DNA from 4 places in the Paenibacillus sp. FSL R5-0912 genome. Region 1 is predicted to be linked to each of the others. Evidence: riboswitches for the same ligand, from Rfam matches in the RefSeq annotation. Region 1 holds a riboswitch; each other region holds the start of a gene.

Region 1 (3,134 bases):
ACGACGGGGGCCGTCACAGTATCATTGGAAGCAGGGGGCGTCGGGATCGGCATTGCAGTCGGTACCGGCATTGGTGTTGCTGTCGGTACCGGCGTTGGCGTTGCTGTTGGTACCGGCGTTGGCGTTGCTGTTGGTACCGGCGTTGGCGTTGCTGTTGGTACCGGCGTTGGCGTTGCTGTTGGTACCGGCGTTGGCGTTGCTGTTGGTACCAGCGTTGGCGTTGCTGTTGGTACCGGCGTTGACGGAGCAAATGTGCCTGCTTTATAATCGTCCCGGGTCACCGTATAGCTGTCGCTCATGAAGCTTTTGATGGTAGCATCGGTATTGGTTTCATACAGCATTTTTCCCCAGCTCATCATATATACCCAATTTTTCTGGGAGAGCTGCAGCTTTGCCGTGCTTGGCATTTGTCCATTCTCGCCAATGGCAATCGGTTTGCCATTCGCAAGGGCAAGCAGGCCGTCATGGTATTTATTCATATAATCGTTCTCATATATATCTGCCGCGAGTACATCCACCTTGTCAGCCCCCGGATAGGTCAGCGCATAAGGATCAGACCAGGCATTGGGTGCATTGGGGTTCCATACCCACAGCAGGTTGTTTAATTTATGAACGTTCACGAAACGGTCATACATAATATTCCAAAGCGAAGCAAAGTTATTTTTCTTCCCCCACCAGAACCAGTTACCGTTCATTTCGTGGTAAGGTCTCCAGAGTACGGGAACACCAGCATCCCGCAGGCTTTTAAGTGAAACTGCCACTTTGTCCAGATCTGCAATCAATGCAGTGTACTGTGTTGTACCTGGAGTAATATATTTATTGAATTCCGCCTGGCTCAGCGGTTTCTGAACATTGGACCAGAGGTATGCGGTACCGGGCAGATTCTCATGAAAAGTCATGGCTACAATGCCGCCGCCCTTATACCAGTTGATCGCGCTGTTCACAACATTTCTGCGCTGCGCCGCTGCTGTACTTTCCGATTGCCCGCTAATTACGCCCAGTTCATACCCGTGAAGAGCAGCATATTGTCCGCTGGTTCCCTTCAGCTTGTTGCTGAATTCGTCCGGACTTTCCAGATAGTCATGTTGGCCGGTAATAATGCCTTTTCCAGTGATAGAATACAGATCGTCCAGCAATCTGACTGCTTCGGTTGAAGCCTCCGGATTAACGGGCGCTTTGGAACTAGATGCAGCTTCTGCAGATGAAGGCATTCCGCCGAGTCCCAGAGGTACTGCAGTCAATAAAAGGGCCAGAGACAGCACAGTGCACAGCAAACGAGACTTACGGTAAGTTATCAAAATCCATCTTCCTTTCGGTAGCCAGGCTGCCACTCTTGCGAAGGCCCTATAGCTTTGCGTCCCTATCTTTCGATTAGGTTTGCCTTTGTCGTATTGGAAGGATTAATCCCTCTTACCGTAAGTATCGTCTCTATTTAGTTTTAATTTAGAGCAAAAATGAATTTTTCTTAATAATTGGTTCTTAATACCTGTTTTGGATTTGTAACAATTGGTTATATAGATAGATTAGACCTACGAAATAAATTGCTGCAAGGCGATATCTTCCCAATCCAAGGTGATTCGGATGTTATCTTCCTCCACCAGCTCAGAGCCGGTCTGCACTTCGATAAATTCCATATCTGTCAATGCCAGGATCGCATGCTTGGTGCCTTCCGGAATCCGTACGACATCCCCCGCCTTTACATTATGCATTTTCTCATTGAGCACAATGCTGGCTTCACCGCTGACAATGGTCCAGATTTCACTGCGTTTGTGATGCAGCTGATAGCTGATATTTTTACCTTCAGAGATAAAGATCCGCTTCGTCAGCACCTCATTACCTTCCGCATATTTCACATAATCAATTACCTTGTAGTGGCCCCAGCGGCGTTCTTCGTACATCGGTCTTTGTTCAAAAGATTTCAGCACTTCCTTAATGCGCGGGCTCTCCGCCTTGTGCGTAACCAGAATTCCGTCCGGGCTGGCGGCGATAATCAGATCCTTCGCCCCGATCACGGTGATCGGAATGTCCAGTTCGTTGATAAGGCAGGTGCCTTCGGAATCTGCAGTGACGAAACCTTTGCCAACATGATTGCTGGTCATTTCTTCGGTCAGCGTATTCCAGGTGCCCAGGTCCTTCCAGAATCCGGCGTAAGGCTGAACCACGATATTCTCTTCTTTTTCTACCACCTCATAATCAAAACTGATGGAAGCCAGCAGTTTATACTGCTTCTGCAGTTCCTCATAGTTCAGTGGCAGTCCTTTGCGCTGCAGAATATCCAGCAGATACCCAAGACGGAAAGCAAACACGCCGCAGTTCCAGAGGGCGTTCCGACTGATTAGCTCCTCAGCCTGCTTGCGGTCCGGCTTCTCCTGGAAGTGGCTGACCTGCAGATACCCGCTCGCTCCCGCTTCGGCGCTGGTAGGAATGATATAGCCGTATTTCTCGGAAGCATGCTCCGGAACTACGCCCATCAGCGCCAGATTGGCGCCGCTCTCCAGCATCGTGCTCTCCAGCTGCAGAACGGTATCGAAGAAGGACGACTCCACATAAGGGTCGACGGGCAGGATGGCTACCGTCTCGCTTGGTGAAACACCGGCGATCGAATACAGGTATGCTGCAGTCAATGCAATAGCAGGGAAGGTATCGCGCCGCTCCGGCTCAACGATAATCGGCACCCCGCTGCCCAGCTGGCTCTGAATCATCTCTACCTGGCTGCGGCCGGTAGCCAGGTAGGACGATTCCGCCATCCCTGTCTCCTGCAGCTGTCTCCATACCCGCTGTACCATGGATTCCGGTTCACCTGCCGGGCTTTCCAGTACTTTCAGAAATTGCTTCGAACGTGAATCATTGGACAAGGGCCAGAGCCGTTTACCAGAACCGCCTGATAGAAGTACTAGTTTCATAAGTGAACCCTCCTAAGTTTATGTGATGTCGCGAAAATATCGGATTGTTATTGGGAGCTGCAGATTGCGGAAAAGCTTAATGCGCTGGCTGTTATGAGAGTCACTGCAAGGAATGTTTGGACTTTCGGCCGCTGTTGCCTCCGGATTTCCTGATTAGACCGCTCTTCGCGGTAGAAATCCAGAGACAGCATATGCTTCCGAAGCTAGCTTTCCTACGGAAAGCTTTCAGGC
Region 2 (3,134 bases), 590 kb from region 1:
TTTTCAGGTAAGGGATGTAATAGGGTACCCTGAGGTCTTGCCAATCATGGCGGGCCTCTTTTTTATGGGGGAAGTAACGCCGAGAATTAACATAGCCAGAGTTGCTGTTCATCTCAAGGCGGTTGAGTCCGGAGTGCCAAGACCCAAATATCTGCGCATGCGGATAGTAGACTGGGCGGTAATGACATCATCCAGCAGCAGCATCCGTTCATGATAACCCCTGCAGACAAATTTGGCTTCAATGCCAACTTCCAGCTGCTGCTGTGCATAGACCTTCAGACCACGGGCTCTCATCTCGGTGCGGACATCCCGCAGGTCGGCTATGGCTGCACCCGCCGCTGTCCGGAGAACCTCAAGGTAAGGATCGGGTGTGCGCAGCTCTGCGGATAGGATGGAAGCATCGCGTTCAAAGGCGGATAAAATGAGCGGCAGCAAGATATACGATTTCACCAGCATATTGTCCTGGCTCTCTGCTCTGTGCATCAATCTCATCTCCTCCAACGAGAACGTATATTCGTAATTTAACCCGAAGTTCAAAAAAAATCAATGGTATTTAAAAAAAAGAGGGCTGTTAATGTGACATAATTCACAATAAAATCGGGAAAATTATTTTATATTAAAATTGAAATAATAAAGTTGTAAATAAATCTGATTAAAAGGAGAATGGCAATGAGTCATGAAGGAAATCTCCGCCGCGGTTTATTGTTTGGGTTATTCCTTAGCGTTCCGCTTTGGGTATCAATGATTGGCTGGATTCAGCTGCTCTAAAAATGGATTTCTGCGTGTGCAGATTTCCAGCCCTCTACACAAACTCCCTAGATATGTCGATTAAAGACTGCTGTGAAAACAGATGAATCTCATAAGGCTTTTACTATATAAGAGCTCTCTTGTATGTCCGGAAACGGGTGGTGTCCTTAAGGAGGATGGCACCCGTTTCTTCAGGTTCACCATGTGAGGTTTGTTTAAGCGAAGATGGGGGGGGCGGGGAGAAAAAGTAGGACTAAAATACTAAATTTTGATATTTGAAATTTAAGGATAATAACTCTGTGAAAAGGAAAAAGTACTGCGGCGAATTAGTGGGATTATCGACCTTTTTCGTCAGGAAGGTATGTTTATAAATTGTATAAAGCCTTATGAATAAAGCGTTTTTTATTTTTTTCATCACAAAAATAGCTGTGAAATGAATTGGAAATATATTGACAATATGCCAAGTGGCATCTAAACTAAAGTTAGTTCTAAAGTAACAAATGTCACAGATTTCTGTTGGGTATTACATAAGCTTTTCCAATTTCATATCAATCATGTACAAACGCAAACCGTTTCGAAAGAGCGGGACGCAAAGTCAGGAATCTGATGCCCCTTAAGTCCGGGCTATGGTCGTCCGGCCGCCGTGAAGCTAACCCTTCGTGGCGGTCTTTTTTTTGTTATAGTTTTGCGACGATTTCATAGAATAGTTGAATAGGAGGTGTAGATTATTGAGAAAAAAATTGCGAAAAGCGGCCGCCTGTATTCTGGCGGGCGTACTGACCGTAAGTAGCGCCTTCACTTGGGGGACGGAGGTAAGGGCAACAGCTGGTGTACCTTACAATCCAACGCCGGTCTTGGGGATTGCCGGGAATTTTAATGCTTTTATCTTTGACGATTTCACGCAAGACAATGATCAAATTGAAGGCCGTCTTGCAGCGGGAGGGAATATTACTCTCTCTGGAGGTTACGGGGTAGCCAGGGCCTACAGGAATTCTTCAGCCACAGACGTACTCGTTGCCGGTAAGAAGTTTAAACATTCGGGTAGCGGAGAAATCTACGGAAACGTTGTGTATGGGGACACCATTGAAGCCAATGAGCCTATTGTGAATATTATAGGCGCGAAGAAGCAGGGAAGCCCGATTGATTTCCCGGCTGAGAAGCAGTATCTGATCTCGCGTTCTGCAGCATACGGGGCATTGTCCGCTACGAAAGAAATTGGCAATAATAATTATGGAACACTTACAATAAGTGCGCCGGATCTTTTCAACGTAGTTCACCTGGATGCGGCAACGCTGGCGAATACAAACAATATTCAATTCAACATTGCCCAGAATGCCACGTTAATTATTAACATAAGTGGAGCTACGGTCAATGTACCAAGTTTCGCAATGAATAACGGCAAAGCAGGTCAAGTGTTGTTCAACTTCTACGAAGCGACCAAGGTGAATATTGCGTATACCACCTTTTTGGGGACGATACTGGCGCCTAAGGCGGATGTCAATTATTCCGGTGCAGAGCTATACGGAACGCTAATTGCCAAGTCTTTTGCCGGCGGAGTAGAAATGCACCTAGGAACATACCAGGGAGATGGACCGCCGCCAAGTCCGACGCCGACCGCAACACCAACCCCCAGCCCATCGCCAACACCAACCGTAACACCAAGCCCTACACCAACAGTGAAACCGACTGCAACGCCGACGGTGAAGCCAACTCCCACACCAACAGTGAAACCGACACCGACGGTAAAACCGACACCAACAGTGACGCCAACGCCGACAGTGAAACCGACACCAACAGTGATGCCAACGCCGACAGTGAAACCAACACCGACAGTGAAACCGACGCCGACACCTAAGTGTACTCCGTCGCCAACACCGACAGTGAAACCAACGCCGACAGTGAAGCCGACACCGACAGTGAAGCCGACACCAACAGTGACGCCAACGCCGACAGTGAAACCAACACCGACAGTGAAACCGACACCAACAGTGAAGCCGACGCCGACACCTAAGTGTACTCCGTCGCCAACACCGACAGTGAAACCAACGCCGACAGTGAAGCCGACACCGACAGTGAAGCCGACACCGACAGTGAAACCGACACCAACTGTGACGCCAACGCCGACAGTGAAACCGACACCAACGGTGACGCCAACGCCGACAGTGAAACCGACACCAACGGTGAAACCAACGCCGACAGTGAAGCCAACACCGACAGTGAAGCCGACACCGACAGTGAAGCCGACACCGACAGTGAAACCGACACCAACTGTGACGCCAACGCCGACAGTGAAACCGACACCAACGGTGACGCCAACGCCGACAGTGAAACCGACACCAACGGTGAAACCAACGCCGACAGTGAAGCCAACACCGACAGTGAAACCA
Region 3 (3,134 bases), 690 kb from region 1:
TCATAGCCCTTCGCCAGATCACTGGCGTAATGCGTGGAGCGGGAATCTTCACTTTCGGTGGTGAAGCCGATCCGGTTATTGACGATAATATGCACAGTGCCGCCATTCTGATAACCTTGCAATTTGCCGATATTAAGTGTTTCCGCAACAATACCTTCACCAGGGAAGGCGGCATCGCCATGCATAAGCACGGCCATGGCTTTGTCCGTATTCAGCTTAGGCAGGCCGGGGGTCCCCCGTTCCTCCTGGGCTGCACGCGTGAAGCCTTCAACGACCGGATTCACGAACTCGAGATGGCTCGGGTTGTTGGCAAGCGTGATGCGGGTACGCACGGTTTCGCCTTCACGGACGGCGCGGTCGGCGCCTAGATGGTATTTCACATCACCGCTCCAGCCATAGGTGACACCCATAGAGCCTTCGGACGGGAAGAGCTCCTTGTTCGGCGAATGATGGAATTCCGAGAAAATAATATCATAAGGTTTGCCCAGAATGTGGGCCAGCACATTAAGTCTTCCGCGGTGGGCCATACCCATCAGGATATGCTCAGCGCCGTCATGTGCGGCAGCGCGGACAATTTCATCCAGCATAGGTACGAGCGCATCATTGCCTTCCAGGCTGAAGCGCTTCTGGCCGACGAAGGTCTTGTGCAGGAAGGTCTCGAACTGTTCTACCTGAATCAGGCGTTTCAGCAGCTCTTTGCGTTCCGCATGGTTCAGTGGAGCAGGCGACGTCGTGGATTCCGCCTGGCTGTTGAGCCAGCGCAGCTCACGCTCGTCATGCACATGCCCGAATTCATAGGCGATGGTCTGTGTGTAGGCCTGGCGCATTCTGTGAACGGCATCCATAGCGGTATGCACGCCCTCAGGGGCATTCTCCCAGATCAGCGAAGCCGGCAGGGCATTCAGATCTTCGCGCGTCAGCTCATAGGTCTCGATCTCCAGCCATTTCGCCATCGGGTTGGTGCTCCGCTCCAGCGGATCGATATCGGCAGCCATATGGCCGTATATTCGAATGTTAGCCATTAGCTTGGAAGCTTTAACAGCTTTCTTGAGCCACTCCGTATCTCCCGAGATGGCGGGTGGAGGCGTCTTGACGGCATCCGGAGCCAGGGGAGGCGGGCCGGATACTGTGAACAGATCGCGGTAATGATGCTCTACGGAAGAAGGGTCCTTGACAAACTGCTCGTATTTCTCCTGAATGTAGCCCAGATTGGGACCGTAATACTTGCTCCAGACAGATTCGTTATAGGGCTCTTTGATGGCCATGAGTAGGTCCTCCTAACGGATAAACTCCACATGCGGTATATAGGAACACCGCTTAGCGGAGCTGCGATGTTTGCGGTTTCATTCTCATCTTATTGTGCTACTTTCCGGCAGGGTAATCAATTCATACTTTCGTGCAATCCGTTCGCAAAACGGTATGATTCAGCAGGGAATTCATACAGAACAATCATAAATTATCCGGGTGAGGCCGGAGGAACAAAATATCTTTAGAATTAATAAAAAAATTAAGGATTTAGGTGGTTGTATATCATAGAAATGGGTAATTACTTCTATATTGTGTTATAGGATTAAATCTATTTAGTATATTTAAACTAATTTGGACCGATTGAAGATGAATTGGAATTATTTATACAAGCCATTGGCAATTTTAGCTAAGGGTCCTCACGATTTAACATAAAAAAATCCCAGAAAACGACACACTTTTCATGTAAGATCTTGTATAATGTTATTGCGGAGAACGGTTTCATCGATTCTTTCAGATCCTTTCATGTAAAGGGTCCAGTAAAGGGTAAACCTGCCGAAAGACAGGGGCACAAAGTCTCGGATCTAAAGTAGAAATACTATGATGGCCGGACTGCCTGGGGACGCGAAAATTCTAGGAGGAGATTTCTTGGATAAGTCCAACCAGGGGAATGACGAACTGCAGGCAGTTGATCTGGATTTAGAATGGGTGCATTTGCTAATGTCTGCTAAGCAGGCTGGCATCCAGGCGGACGAGATTCGGCGTTTTTTTAGTGAAAAAGCACTCCAGGCGATGTAGGGCATTCAGCATTGTACGGATACATACAGAAGAGGGCACAGCGGTGTACACGCTGTGCCCTCTTCTGTTGGAATTTACATGTTGTTTCGGGGTCCCCGCAAAGTACCTGAGTAATCATCGAAGCTGCTGCCTCACTTTGTGGGGGTATTTCAGTTATCCTTCTGCTCCAGCCGCCATTTCTGATAATCAAGAAACTCCTTGAATTCACGTTTGCTTATACCAGAGGCCATCGCATCCTGTACCAGCCTGAACCATTCTCCATCAAGAACCGGTTCTGCAGTTTCTGCAACTCCGCCATACAGTAATACGTGAATGGATACTTGAAGTGCATCGGCGATTTTTTCGATAAATTGAATGGAGGGGTTGGATTGGATATTCCGCTCAACATTACTTAAGTATGATTTCGCCACGTCAGCCTTATCCGCAAGCTCGGATAAAGAATAACCCTTCTCCAGACGGAGCCTATGGATGCGGCTTCCCATGTTATCTGACACGATTACAACGCCCTCCGTACTTTTTGTTATCAGTATAACAAAAATTCGCAAAACCGACAAAAATCATTGTTCCTGACGGAAGCTGGCGGCAGTGGAGAGACAAAACGGCATATCCAGCCCGGATGAGGGAGGATATGCCGTTTTGTGTATATAGTTTAATAGCCTTATTTGGCTTCTCCCAAACCTTGCGTAGCATTGAATGTCCAGTTCAGCGCCAAGCCGTCACCCTGGAAGATATTCTGATCCTGTGTATTGTCAACGAATTCGAAAGCAATCTTGAAGGTTTTGGTTTGGGTAGCGGCGATGCCTCCCGGCAGTACACCCGCCGTTACGAGATCATAGCTGGATGTGTTCTTCAGATCCTTCAAGGAGATTTCGGACAGCACATGGCCGGTAAGCGGCCCGCTGGTGTAAGAACTGTCGAGAAGTTTGATTTTGAAGTGATCTCCAAGATCCTGGCCGGCATTATCTCCCTTCGCATCAGTTACGGTGTAGCTGGTAGCCAACGTGAGGAGCTTGATATCCAGAGTGCCGTCATTGGACAAGGTGAACGTGCGTACGGTGTAATCACCCGGTTTCAGATTGGTCAGGGCAACA
Region 4 (3,134 bases), 410 kb from region 1:
CCGTTTCCGATAGTTATCCCAGTCTTGAGGGCAGGTTGCCTACGTGTTACTCACCCGTCCGCCGCTAAGTTCATTTGAAAGCAAGCTTTCAAATGAACTCCGCTCGACTTGCATGTATTAGGCATGCCGCCAGCGTTCGTCCTGAGCCAGGATCAAACTCTCCAAATTGGTTTTAGAAAGAGCGATTGCTCATTTTGAAACATCTGACGAGAATTTTCATTCTCACGATGAAGTTTCTAAAGCGTACAAGACGCTGTGAAACTCATCATTTTTGGATCTCGCCGAAGCGATCTCCCACTCACTCGTTGTTCAGTTTTCAAAGATCAAGCTTGTTGTCAACGACGACTACCGCGTCACCAGCAACTCTTATAATATATCACGTTCATCCGAGTAATGCAAGCTTTATTTTGAAATCACTTATTTAAGTCATTTCTCATTAAGTTTGCCGCTCCAACAACGCTTACTTATAATACCCTATCTCTCTACTAAAAAGCAACCCTTTCCTAAATAAAAATAACCCGCTTAATAATTAAGCGGGTTATCCTCAATGAAACTATAAATGCATCTGCTCTTAGTAGAACTTAGCTGCAGTATATTTACTTGCTACTTTAACCAGATCTGCTGTTTTGCTGTTCTTGGCAAGTCCAGCATCAACTGTAGTATCAATAGTTACCCATTTGCCATTAAGGAACACTTCATTCCAAGCGTGGTAAGACGTCACATAGCTTGTGTTACCCATAACCAGTTTGGTAGGAATACCTTCACTGCGAAGCATAGTAGCGAATAAGGAAGCGTAGTCGTAGCAGATTCCTTTCTTGGAAACAAGAGTACTGTCGTTGTTAGGGATGTAATCTGTAGTTACACTGGAAGCCAGGGAATAATCATACTTCACATTGGCAACGATATAATTATAGATAGCCTTCACTTTGTCTTCATCTGATGTCAAACCTTGTGTAAGTTGTGCTGCTTTCAGAACTGCTTTATCGGAAGAACTCCATTTAACATTCTGTACGGAGCTCAGATATACTGCGTTGGCGTTGCTCAGGCTAAGATCTACCGTCTCGGAAGAAATTACTTTGTATTTGTTGCCGGTAGTGTTCTCAAGTACGGAAACCTTGTATGAACCGTTACCTTGTTGCAGCGGGAATGTTTCAGTTGGTTTGGAGGTGTACAAGTTGTAAGTGTAGCTGTTATTGTCTTTGGTGATCATCAGCTTAATCTTCTTATCCTTAGGAACATTATAAGATACTCCGATAACACCCTGATCCAGTTGACCTATGTTCAACCAGCCTGCATCTGCATTAGCAGCTTGAGCTGTACCTGTCTGCATCGACGTAACCACTACGAATAGTGTAACCAACATTAGATAGAACTTCTTCATTGGATAAAACCCCTTTCGGTAGCTGGCTGCCATCCTTACGGGAAGGCCCTTTAGCTTTGCGTCCCTACCTTTCGATAGGTTTGCCGTTATCGTATAAGCTTTATCTGTCCTTGCTTCTACCATAAAATGCTAGATATACAATAAGAACAAACAAAAAAAGCCTCTTCATTCGGTAGCTGGCTGCCATCCTTACGGGAAGGCCCTTTAGCTTTGCGTCCCTACCTTTCGATAGGTTTGCCGTTTATCGTGTATTAGCTTTATATAGTTATATCTTACCATATCTATTTCTATTATCAAGACCTAAATCACTAGATTTCTGCGAAAACAAATAAAAATTTTAAGTATTTTAAATTTTTCCGTCATCATTCTACAAACATCAGGATAACTTTGCGTGAATGATAAGTCTATGCGTTGGATTCACCAGCGGATCACAAGTAATGAGTGTAAGAATCTTGTCATCCTCATTCCCTTTCAATACGGATACATCGGTCGGTTCCACAATAGTTACATCATAAACTACATAATTGTATTCCTGCTTACCGGTTGTAACGGAAATAGCGTCCCCCACTCCGACTTCATTCAATCTATTGAACAGCCTTCCCGTAGTTCTTGATCTATGCGCTGCAATCGCAGCATTGCCAGTAGCGCCGAGCGGAGCCGTCTCCTTCATATGCGCAGCTGCATGCTTCATATTCGCCTTGGTGGCGCCTTCCAGTACAGGCAGCTTCAGATCTATTTTGTCGATTTTGATAATCGCCATCACCTTGCCTCCGACTTCAATCTCAGGCGCTGCAGAGGGTTCAGGCTCTTCCGCAGCCGACTCATCTGCCAGCAGCTGGGTTACTTCCGCGTAAGGCTTACTTAGATCAGCACTGGCCGGAGCTGAGGCAGACGGAACGATTTCACTGTAGGCCTGTTCAGCCTCTTCCAGCAGCTTTTGCTGCTGACGGTCATTGTACCATTCGCTTCCTTTGGGATAGAGCATAATTAGCACCCCGGCAAGTATAATCAAATAGGATAATTTCCGCATGACAATCGCCTCCGTAATATAGAATAGATGATACCCTTCCGGAATAATTAAGAAGCAATGCTTCTATATAACAAGTAGAAACGACTTTACCGTCCTTTTTAAGGACGGTACCGTTTCAGCGAGAAATAGAAGGTAATTTATAGCAGCAAGCATATAAATTCATATATTTTCAGAATACCCACTTCCGGCTTCCGAAGAAATTAATGATTACCGTAACAAATGTGACCAGCACTTTGGCGATCAGCACTTGAATACCGAGAGAATCGGTCAATATATGAATCAGCAGCACCGATATAACCAGCACCAACAGGTTCAGCACGATAAACCTGACCAGCTGCATCCGGTCGAAGCCCTCTTTATTGCCGATGTCCCTGTCACGGAAGGTTACCTTTTTGTTCCAGAAGAAGCTGTTGGCCGTACCGGCGCTATAGGAAATAATCTGCGCAGGGGTATTGATCATCCCAAGGGAATGCAGCAGTGTGAATACAGCAAAGTCAACCAATGTATTCAGCAGGCCTACCGCATTGAATTTCAGGAACTGGATGAACCCCGCACTCCATCTCTTATCTGGCATAATCGCTTTCCTTCCGCGTGTCTTCTATTTCCGCATCCGGATAGCCTTTGGTCTCACGCACAATATAGAGCGGTCTGTCCTTCGACTCATCATAGATCCGTCCGATATACTCTCCAATTACCCCCAGCAGCATCAGCACAATCCCATTG

What was found. A riboswitch is a leader RNA that binds a small molecule or an ion and turns the genes downstream of it on or off. The one in region 1 is predicted to bind cyclic di-GMP.
Region 2: linked by a shared signal. The riboswitch ahead of R50912_RS34675 (choice-of-anchor A family protein) and the one ahead of R50912_RS33810 (PA14 domain-containing protein) in region 1 are both predicted to bind cyclic di-GMP.
Region 3: linked by a shared signal. The riboswitch ahead of R50912_RS33985 (anti-repressor SinI family protein) and the one ahead of R50912_RS33810 (PA14 domain-containing protein) in region 1 are both predicted to bind cyclic di-GMP.
Region 4: linked by a shared signal. The riboswitch ahead of R50912_RS03240 (transglutaminase-like domain-containing protein) and the one ahead of R50912_RS33810 (PA14 domain-containing protein) in region 1 are both predicted to bind cyclic di-GMP.

Annotation. Positions count from the first base shown of each region.
Region 1 is NZ_CP009282.1:1,152,176-1,155,309, reverse strand. It holds gene R50912_RS33810 (PA14 domain-containing protein) at 1-1,298, opposite strand, end outside; cyclic di-GMP riboswitch class I at 1,312-1,392, opposite strand; gene R50912_RS04970 (sugar phosphate nucleotidyltransferase) at 1,530-2,903, opposite strand.
Region 2 is NZ_CP009282.1:559,460-562,593, forward strand. It holds gene R50912_RS02430 (YhjD family protein) at 109-486, opposite strand; cyclic di-GMP riboswitch class I at 1,301-1,393, shown strand; gene R50912_RS34675 (choice-of-anchor A family protein) at 1,476-3,134, shown strand, end outside.
Region 3 is NZ_CP009282.1:459,980-463,113, forward strand. It holds gene R50912_RS02000 (2-oxoglutarate dehydrogenase E1 component) at 1-1,265, opposite strand, end outside; cyclic di-GMP riboswitch class I at 1,781-1,865, shown strand; gene R50912_RS33985 (anti-repressor SinI family protein) at 1,894-2,043, shown strand; gene R50912_RS02005 (helix-turn-helix domain-containing protein) at 2,193-2,525, opposite strand; gene R50912_RS02010 (TasA family protein) at 2,702-3,134, opposite strand, start outside.
Region 4 is NZ_CP009282.1:739,162-742,295, reverse strand. It holds rRNA gene R50912_RS03245 (16S ribosomal RNA) at 1-168, opposite strand, end outside; gene R50912_RS03240 (transglutaminase-like domain-containing protein) at 572-1,363, opposite strand; cyclic di-GMP riboswitch class I at 1,396-1,476, opposite strand; cyclic di-GMP riboswitch class I at 1,550-1,630, opposite strand; gene R50912_RS03235 (class D sortase) at 1,758-2,411, opposite strand; gene R50912_RS03230 (GtrA family protein) at 2,581-2,985, opposite strand; gene R50912_RS03225 (glycosyltransferase family 2 protein) at 2,975-3,134, opposite strand, start outside.